DNA from 2 places in the Streptomyces sp. 3MP-14 genome. Region 2 is predicted to be linked to the other one. Evidence: riboswitches for the same ligand, from Rfam matches in the RefSeq annotation. Region 2 holds a riboswitch; the other holds the start of a gene.
The links. A riboswitch is a leader RNA that binds a small molecule or an ion and turns the genes downstream of it on or off. The one in region 2 is predicted to bind glycine.

Region 1: linked by a shared signal. The riboswitch ahead of gcvP (aminomethyl-transferring glycine dehydrogenase) and the one ahead of gcvT (glycine cleavage system aminomethyltransferase GcvT) in region 2 are both predicted to bind glycine.

Annotation. Positions count from the first base shown of each region.
Region 1 is NZ_VDLZ02000017.1:149,040-152,434, reverse strand. Features, by position in the region: gene gcvP (aminomethyl-transferring glycine dehydrogenase) at 1-1,537, opposite strand, end outside; glycine riboswitch at 1,715-1,814, opposite strand; gene FH609_RS25575 (PRC-barrel domain-containing protein) at 1,966-2,358, shown strand; gene FH609_RS25570 (DNA polymerase IV) at 2,259-3,395, opposite strand, start outside.
Region 2 is NZ_VDLZ02000008.1:243,999-247,393, reverse strand. Features, by position in the region: gene FH609_RS15740 (enhanced serine sensitivity protein SseB) at 1-635, opposite strand, end outside; glycine riboswitch at 792-885, shown strand; gene gcvT (glycine cleavage system aminomethyltransferase GcvT) at 1,070-2,191, shown strand; gene gcvH (glycine cleavage system protein GcvH) at 2,371-2,754, shown strand; gene FH609_RS15725 (L-serine ammonia-lyase) at 2,762-3,395, shown strand, end outside.

The sequences.
Region 1 (3,395 bases), on a different contig from region 2:
GCGGGATCATGCCCCGGTCCAGCGCGTAGTCCCGGTCGGCCAGCCGCCGCAGATACCGCAGCATCGCCGTCTCGGAGCGGTGGGCGTGGAAGACCGGGTGGGTCAGGTACTCGTCCTCACGCAGCAGGCCGGCCGGCAGCGCGTCGGGCACCCGGGCGTCCAGCGCGTCGATGTCGCCGGCGCCGGCGGGGACGCCGAACGCGGCCCAGACGGCGGCCAGTTCGTCCCGGCCCGTGGTCTCGTCGCAGGCCACGCCGACGCGGTCGGCGTCGACCTGGCGCAGGTTGACCCCGGCGGCGCGGGCGGCGGCCACCACCTCGGCGGCCCGGCCGGGCACCCGCGCGGTGACGGTGTCGAAGAACGCCTCGTGCGCCACCTCGACGCCGCCCTCCCGCAGCCCGGCGGCCAGCAGCGCCGCCAGCCGGTGGGTGCGGCGCGCGATGGCGGCCAGCCCCTCGGGCCCGTGGTAGACGGCGTAGAGGCCGGCCATCACGGCGAGCAGCACCTGGGCGGTGCAGATGTTGCTGGTGGCCCGCTCGCGGCGGATGTGCTGCTCCCTGGTCTGGAGCGCCAGCCGGTAGGCGGGCTTGCCGGCCGCGTCCCGGGAGACTCCGACCAGCCGGCCCGGGAGGTTCCTGGCGTACTCCGCGCGCACGGACATGTAGCCGGCGTGCGGCCCGCCGAAGGCCATGGGAACGCCGAACCGCTGGCTGGTGCCGACCGCGATGTCGGCGCCCAGCGTCCCCGGCGAGGCGAGCACGGTCAGCGCCAGCAGGTCGGCGGCGACCGTCACCACGGCGCCCAGCTCGTGCGCCCGCTCGATCAGCGCGCGCGGGTCGCGCACGGCGCCCGAGGCGCCCGGGTACTGGAGCAGCACCCCGAACACCCCGCGTTCGACGGCCTCTTCGGGGATGCCAGCGCTCAGGTCGGCGACGAGCACCTCGACGCCGGTCGGCTCGGCGCGGGTGCGCACCACGGCGATGGTCTGCGGCAGGCAGTCGGCGTCCACCAGGAAGACCCCGCCCGCCTTCCGCGTCACGCGCCGGGCCAGGGCCATCGCCTCGGCCGCCGCCGTGCCCTCGTCGAGCAGCGAGGCGCCGGCCGTCGGCAGCCCGGTGAGGTCGGCGACGACGGTCTGGAAGTTGAGCAGCGCCTCCAGCCGGCCCTGCGAGATCTCCGGCTGGTAGGGCGTGTAGGCGGTGTACCAGGCCGGGTTCTCCAGCACGTTGCGCTGGATCACCGGCGGGGTGAACGTGCCGTGGTAGCCGAGCCCGATCATGGAGCGGGCCACGGTGTTCCGCCCGGCCAGCGCGCGCAGTTCGGCCAGCACGGCCGCCTCGTCCAGCGGGTCGGGCAGGTCCAGCGCCTCGGTGTGGCGGATCGCCTCCGGCACGGCGGCTGCGGTCAGCTCGTCCAGGGAGCCGAAGCCCACCTGCGCCAGCATCTTGGCCACGGCTTCGCGGTCGGGCCCGATGTGCCGGTCGGCGAAGGGGGTGCCCTGCTCCAGGGCGGTCAGCGGGGTCGGGTGCGCGGTCATCGTGGAGGCTCCTTGGGCCGTGGGCGACCTACGGGGCGCCAGGCGGCACCGCCTGACTGCCTCCCCCTCTGTCATACGACCTGAGAGCTTCGCCCCGCGCCACCGCGCCGGGCTTGCACCGTCGGTGAGGACGACCGGGGAACAACGCTCCGCCGCCGCCCTGCTTTCCAGAGTGGTTTCGCTCGCGCGGTACAGGGGCCTGAGAGATTCCGGGGAGGATTTGCTCCTTCGGCGCCCGTCGCCCCGAAGGGCGGCAGGACTCTCCCGCACGAGGTTGACAACCGCCTCCGAGACTACCAGCGCCACCCGGCTGGGCCGAGGGGTGGACCTCGACTGGCCGGCGGCCCGATTCTGGCCTTGGGTAGGTGTGGGGGGACGACGTTCTCGGGGACGCCCACACCGTCCCAGGCGCGCAGTTGGAGGAACCCGTGCGAACCGACATCGATCCGCGTGGCCTGATCGGCCGCAAGGCGTTCGACCGCCACGGCGACAAGATCGGCACTGTGGACGAGGTGTACCTGGACGACGCCACCGGCGTCCCCGAGTGGGCCGCCGTGCGGACCGGGCTCTTCACCCGGGACGCCTTCGTGCCGCTGGAGCCCAGCGAGCTGGTGGGCAACGCGCTGCGCGTCCCGTTCGACAGGTCGCTGATCCGCCGCGCGCCCGACCTGGGCGTGGGCCGCCACCTCTCCCCCGAGCAGGAACTCCAGCTCTACCGCCACTACGGGCTCGACCTCCCGTCGGGACCTGACGCCGAGGCCGGCCCGGCCCCTGACGCCGACTTCGGCCGTCTGGCCTCGTCCGACGACCCGGAGGGCTGATCCCGGCCGAGCCCCGCGCCCGGCCGCGCCAGCGGCAGCGGCAGCGGACCGGAGCGCGTCAGCAGCGGATCGTCCACGGCGAAGGTCCGCACCCGGCCAGGCGCCACGTCCTCCGGCCGCTCGAAGCGCACCGTCACCCGCCCCACCCCGCTGCCCTGCACCCAGCCGGGGCCGAACCGCTCGTGCGTCACGTCAACACCGGGCAGCCACCGCCGGTCCGGCTCGGGCTCGGCGGGCGCCGCCTCCGTCGTGGCCGCCGGCTCGGGCGGCCTCTCCGCGCCCGATCCGGCCCGTTCCGACTGCGCGAAGAGATCCTCCTGGGTGAAGTCGGCCAGCGAGCTGACCCCGACGCCCAGCAGCCGCACGCCCTCGGTGGTGTCCACGCCCTCCAGCAGCCGCTCGGCCGCCTCCCGCACCACGGCCAGGTCGTCCGTCGGCCCGCGCAGCGTCTCGGAGCGGGTGAGCGTGCTGAAGTCGTACCGTCTGACCTTCAGCACCACCGTGCGGCCCGAACGGCCGGCGGCGCGCAGCCTGGTCACGCACCGCTCGGCCAGCCGCCGCACCTCGAACCTGATCCGGGCCCGGTCGGTCATGTCCACCTCGAAGGTGTCCTCCACGGAGATGGACTTGGTGTCCCGCTCCGCCACCACCGGCCGGTCGTCGACGCCCAGCGCCATCTGGAAGACCCCGGCGCCGTGCGCCCGCCCCAGCAGCCGGGTCAGCTCGGCCTGGCCGGCCCGCACCGTCTCCTCGATGGTGTGGATGCCGGCCCGCCGCAGCACCTCGGCCGTCGCAGGACCGACGCCGGGCAACGTCCGCACCGGCAGCGGCGCCAGCAACTCCCGCTCCGTGCCCGGCTCGATCAGCACCAGCCCGTCGGGCTTCGCCCGCTCCGAGGCGATCTTCGCCAGCATCTTGGCGCCGGCCAGCCCGACCGAGCCCGTCACCCCCGTCACGGCGGCGATCTCGGCCCGCAGCCGCTCCCCCACCGCCCGCGCCTGCTCGGCGGTGGCGGCGCTGCCGCCGGCGGCCAGATC
Region 2 (3,395 bases):
GCGTTGACGGCCTCCCGGGTGGTGTCGTCGACCTGGTCCAGCTCGACGCCGACGAAGAGCGCCGGCTCGCCGCCCTCGGCGCTGGCCAGGCCGCGCCGCGCGGTCACCACGTACCAGAGCGTCCCCAGCTCCTCGGCCGCCGCGTTCAGGAACTCGACCGGGTCGTCCTGCCAGTCCGGCTGGAAGAGCCGCATCCGCGCGCCGGAGGGCACGCCCGGCGTGCGCTCGCCCGGGGTGGCGCGGCACAGCTCGGCGACGGCGACGGGCGGCACCGGGATGCCGACCGTTCCGCCGGGGTTCACGGCTATGCCCACCTGCGGCGGCAGGCCACGGGCGAACTCCCAGGCGGGCGCGACGGTGAACGGCAGGTGCGAGGCGCCGCCCAGGTGCAGCTGCTCGGCCGAGCTGAAGACGGGGACGTAGACGCCGCCGGCCAGGTCGATGGTCGGCAGGTCGAGGGTGCGGCTCTCGGGCCCGCCGCCCTCGGGCAGCGGGACCCACACGGCGCTGCGGGAGAGCAGCTTCAGCAGGCGGGGGGCGGCGTCGGGCACGCCGACCGAGGCGGCCAGCGCCTCCTCCAACTCGTTGCCCGGCCAACCTCCGCCGAAGCCCGGCCCCGTCCTGCTCACACTCATCGCGCCCGCCTTCCTCGCTCGTTCCGGTCCCGCCGTGTCTCGCGGGGGACCCGGCCGCTTCCGCCGGCCCGAGCGAAACCTTCTCACGGTGATCGGCTCCCGCCCCACGGGGCATCCGTGCGATGATGGCCGGGCCACAACCGCATACCGGCCGTTCGACCTCGCGCGGGAGAGTCCCCGGTGTCATCCGGGGCGCCGAAGGAGCAAGTCCTCCCTTGAATCTCTCAGGCCCCGTCACCGCGCGCGGAAGGCAAGTCTGAAAAGCGGGCCGCGCATCGGCGCGGCCCCACCCACGGTGCAAGCCGCGCCGTCCGCCCGGGAAGCGTTTCCGCGCGGGGCTCGCGGCGAACCTCTCAGGTGCCGATGACAGACGGGGAGGGCTCGACGCGCGACCGCGCGTTCGTCACCGCCCGCCGTCTCCCTGGAGCGAGTTCATGTCCGACACCCCCCGCGTCACCGCGCTGGACGCGGTGCACCGCGCGCTCGGCGCCACCATGACCGACTTCGCCGGCTGGTCGATGCCGCTGCGCTACGGCAGCGAACGCGCCGAGCACCAGGCGGTGCGGAACGCGGTCGGCCTCTTCGACCTGTCGCACATGGGCGAGATCGCGGTGACCGGGCCCGGCGCCGCGGCGCTGCTGGACCACGCGCTGGTGGGGCGGCTGTCGGCGGTGAAGCCGGGCCGGGCCCGCTACACGATGATCTGCGAGGCGGGCGGCGGCATCCTGGACGACCTGATCGTCTACCGGCTGGCCGACGAGGAGTTCCTGGTGGTGGCCAACGCGGCCAACGCCGAGCGGGTGTTGGACGCGCTGCGCGAGCGGGGCACCGCGTTCGAGGCCGAGGTCAGGGACGACCGGGACGCCTACGCGCTGATCGCCGTCCAGGGGCCTGCGGCGGCCGGGGTGTTGGGGCGGCTGACCGACCCGGCGGGGCTGGCGGGGCTGCGCTACTACGCGAGCCTGCGGGCCGAGGTCGCCGGGCGTCCGGTGCTGGTGGCCCGCACCGGGTACACCGGCGAGGACGGCTTCGAGCTGTTCTGCGCGCCGGAGGACGCGGAGCCGCTGTGGGCGGCGCTGACCGAGGCGGGCGCGGTCGACGGGCTGGTGCCCTGCGGCCTGGCCTGCCGCGACACGCTGCGCCTTGAGGCGGGGATGCCGCTCTACGGGCACGAACTCACCGAACGGACCACGCCGTTCGACGCCGGGCTGGGTCGGGTGGTGAAGTTCGACAAGGAGGGCGACTTCGTGGGGCGCGCGGCGTTGGAACGCGCCGCCGAGCGCGCCGTGAGCGACCCGCCACGGGTGCTGGTGGGCCTGGTGTGCGAGGAGCGCCGGGTGCCGCGCGCCGGGTATCCGGTGCTGGCCGCCGACGGCTCGACGGTCGGCGAGGTCACCTCGGGCGCCCCCTCCCCCACGCTGGGCCGGCCGATCGCCATGGCCTATGTGGACGCCGCGCACGCCGCGCCCGGCACCGGGGGCGTCGCCGTCGACATCCGGGGCACCGCCGTGCCGCACGAGGTCGTCGCGCTCCCCTTCTACCGGCGGGCCGACTGACCCGCTGCCGCCGGCGGGACTCACCTGCCTGGCGCCCGCGCCGCCTCCGCCACGCCCCGTCACCCGCCACGACCCGCCACCCGCCGTTCCGGCGTCCGTTCCCGTTCCGGCGTTCGTTTCCGTTCCGCCACCGACTGTCCGCCCCCCATGTTCCGCGTGATCCAGGAGAATCGACGACCATGAGCAACCCCCAGCACCTCCGCTACACCCGCGACCACGAGTGGCTCACCGAGCCGGCCGACGGCGTGGCCACCGTGGGCATCACCGCCCACGCCGCCTCCGCCCTGGGTGACGTGGTCTACGCCCAGCTGCCCGAGGTGGGCACGGCCGTCACGGCCGGCTCGCCCTGCGGCGAGCTGGAGTCGACCAAGGCCATCAGCGACATCTACGCCCCCGTCAGCGGCGAGGTCACCGACGTCAACCAGGCCGTGGTGGACGATCCCGAGCTGGTCAACTCGGAGCCCTTCGAGGGCGGTTGGCTCTTCCGGGTGCGCGTCGACGCCGACGCGGAGCCCGGCGAGCTGCTGTCCGCCGAGGAGTACACCGCCTTCACGGAGCAGTGAGCCGACCGTGGCGCTCTCGGCCTTCGACCTGTTCAGCGTCGGCATCGGCCCCTCCAGTTCGCACACCGTGGGGCCGATGCGCGCGGCGCTGCTGTTCGCCAACGCCCTGAAGGACGCCGGGGCGTTGGCCGAGACGGCCACCGTCCGGGTCGAGCTGTACGGCTCGCTGGGCGCCACGGGGCACGGTCACGGTTCGCCGAAGGCGGTGATGCTGGGCCTGGAGGGCCAGGCACCGGACACGGTGGACGTCACCCGCGCCGACGAGGACGTGGCGCGGGTGCGCGCCACCCGGCGGCTGCGGCTGCTGGGCGCGGCGATAGGGCCGAGCCACGAGATCCCGTTCGACCCGGAGAGCGACCTGGTGCTCTACCGGCGGCGTTCGCTGCCGGGCCACGCCAACGGGATGATCTTCCGGGCCTTCGACGGGGCGGGCCGCGCGCTGCTGGAGCGGACCTACTACTCGGTGGGTGGCGGCTTCGTGGTGGACACCTCGGCCGAGGGCGTCGAGGGGCCGGCGCGGATCGTGCCCGACGAGCGGCGGCTGCCGCACCCGTTCCACACCGGCGCCGAGCTGTTGGAGCTGACCCGAGCCACCGGGCTGTCCGTCTCGGCGTTGATGCTGCGCAACGAGACCTCCTGGC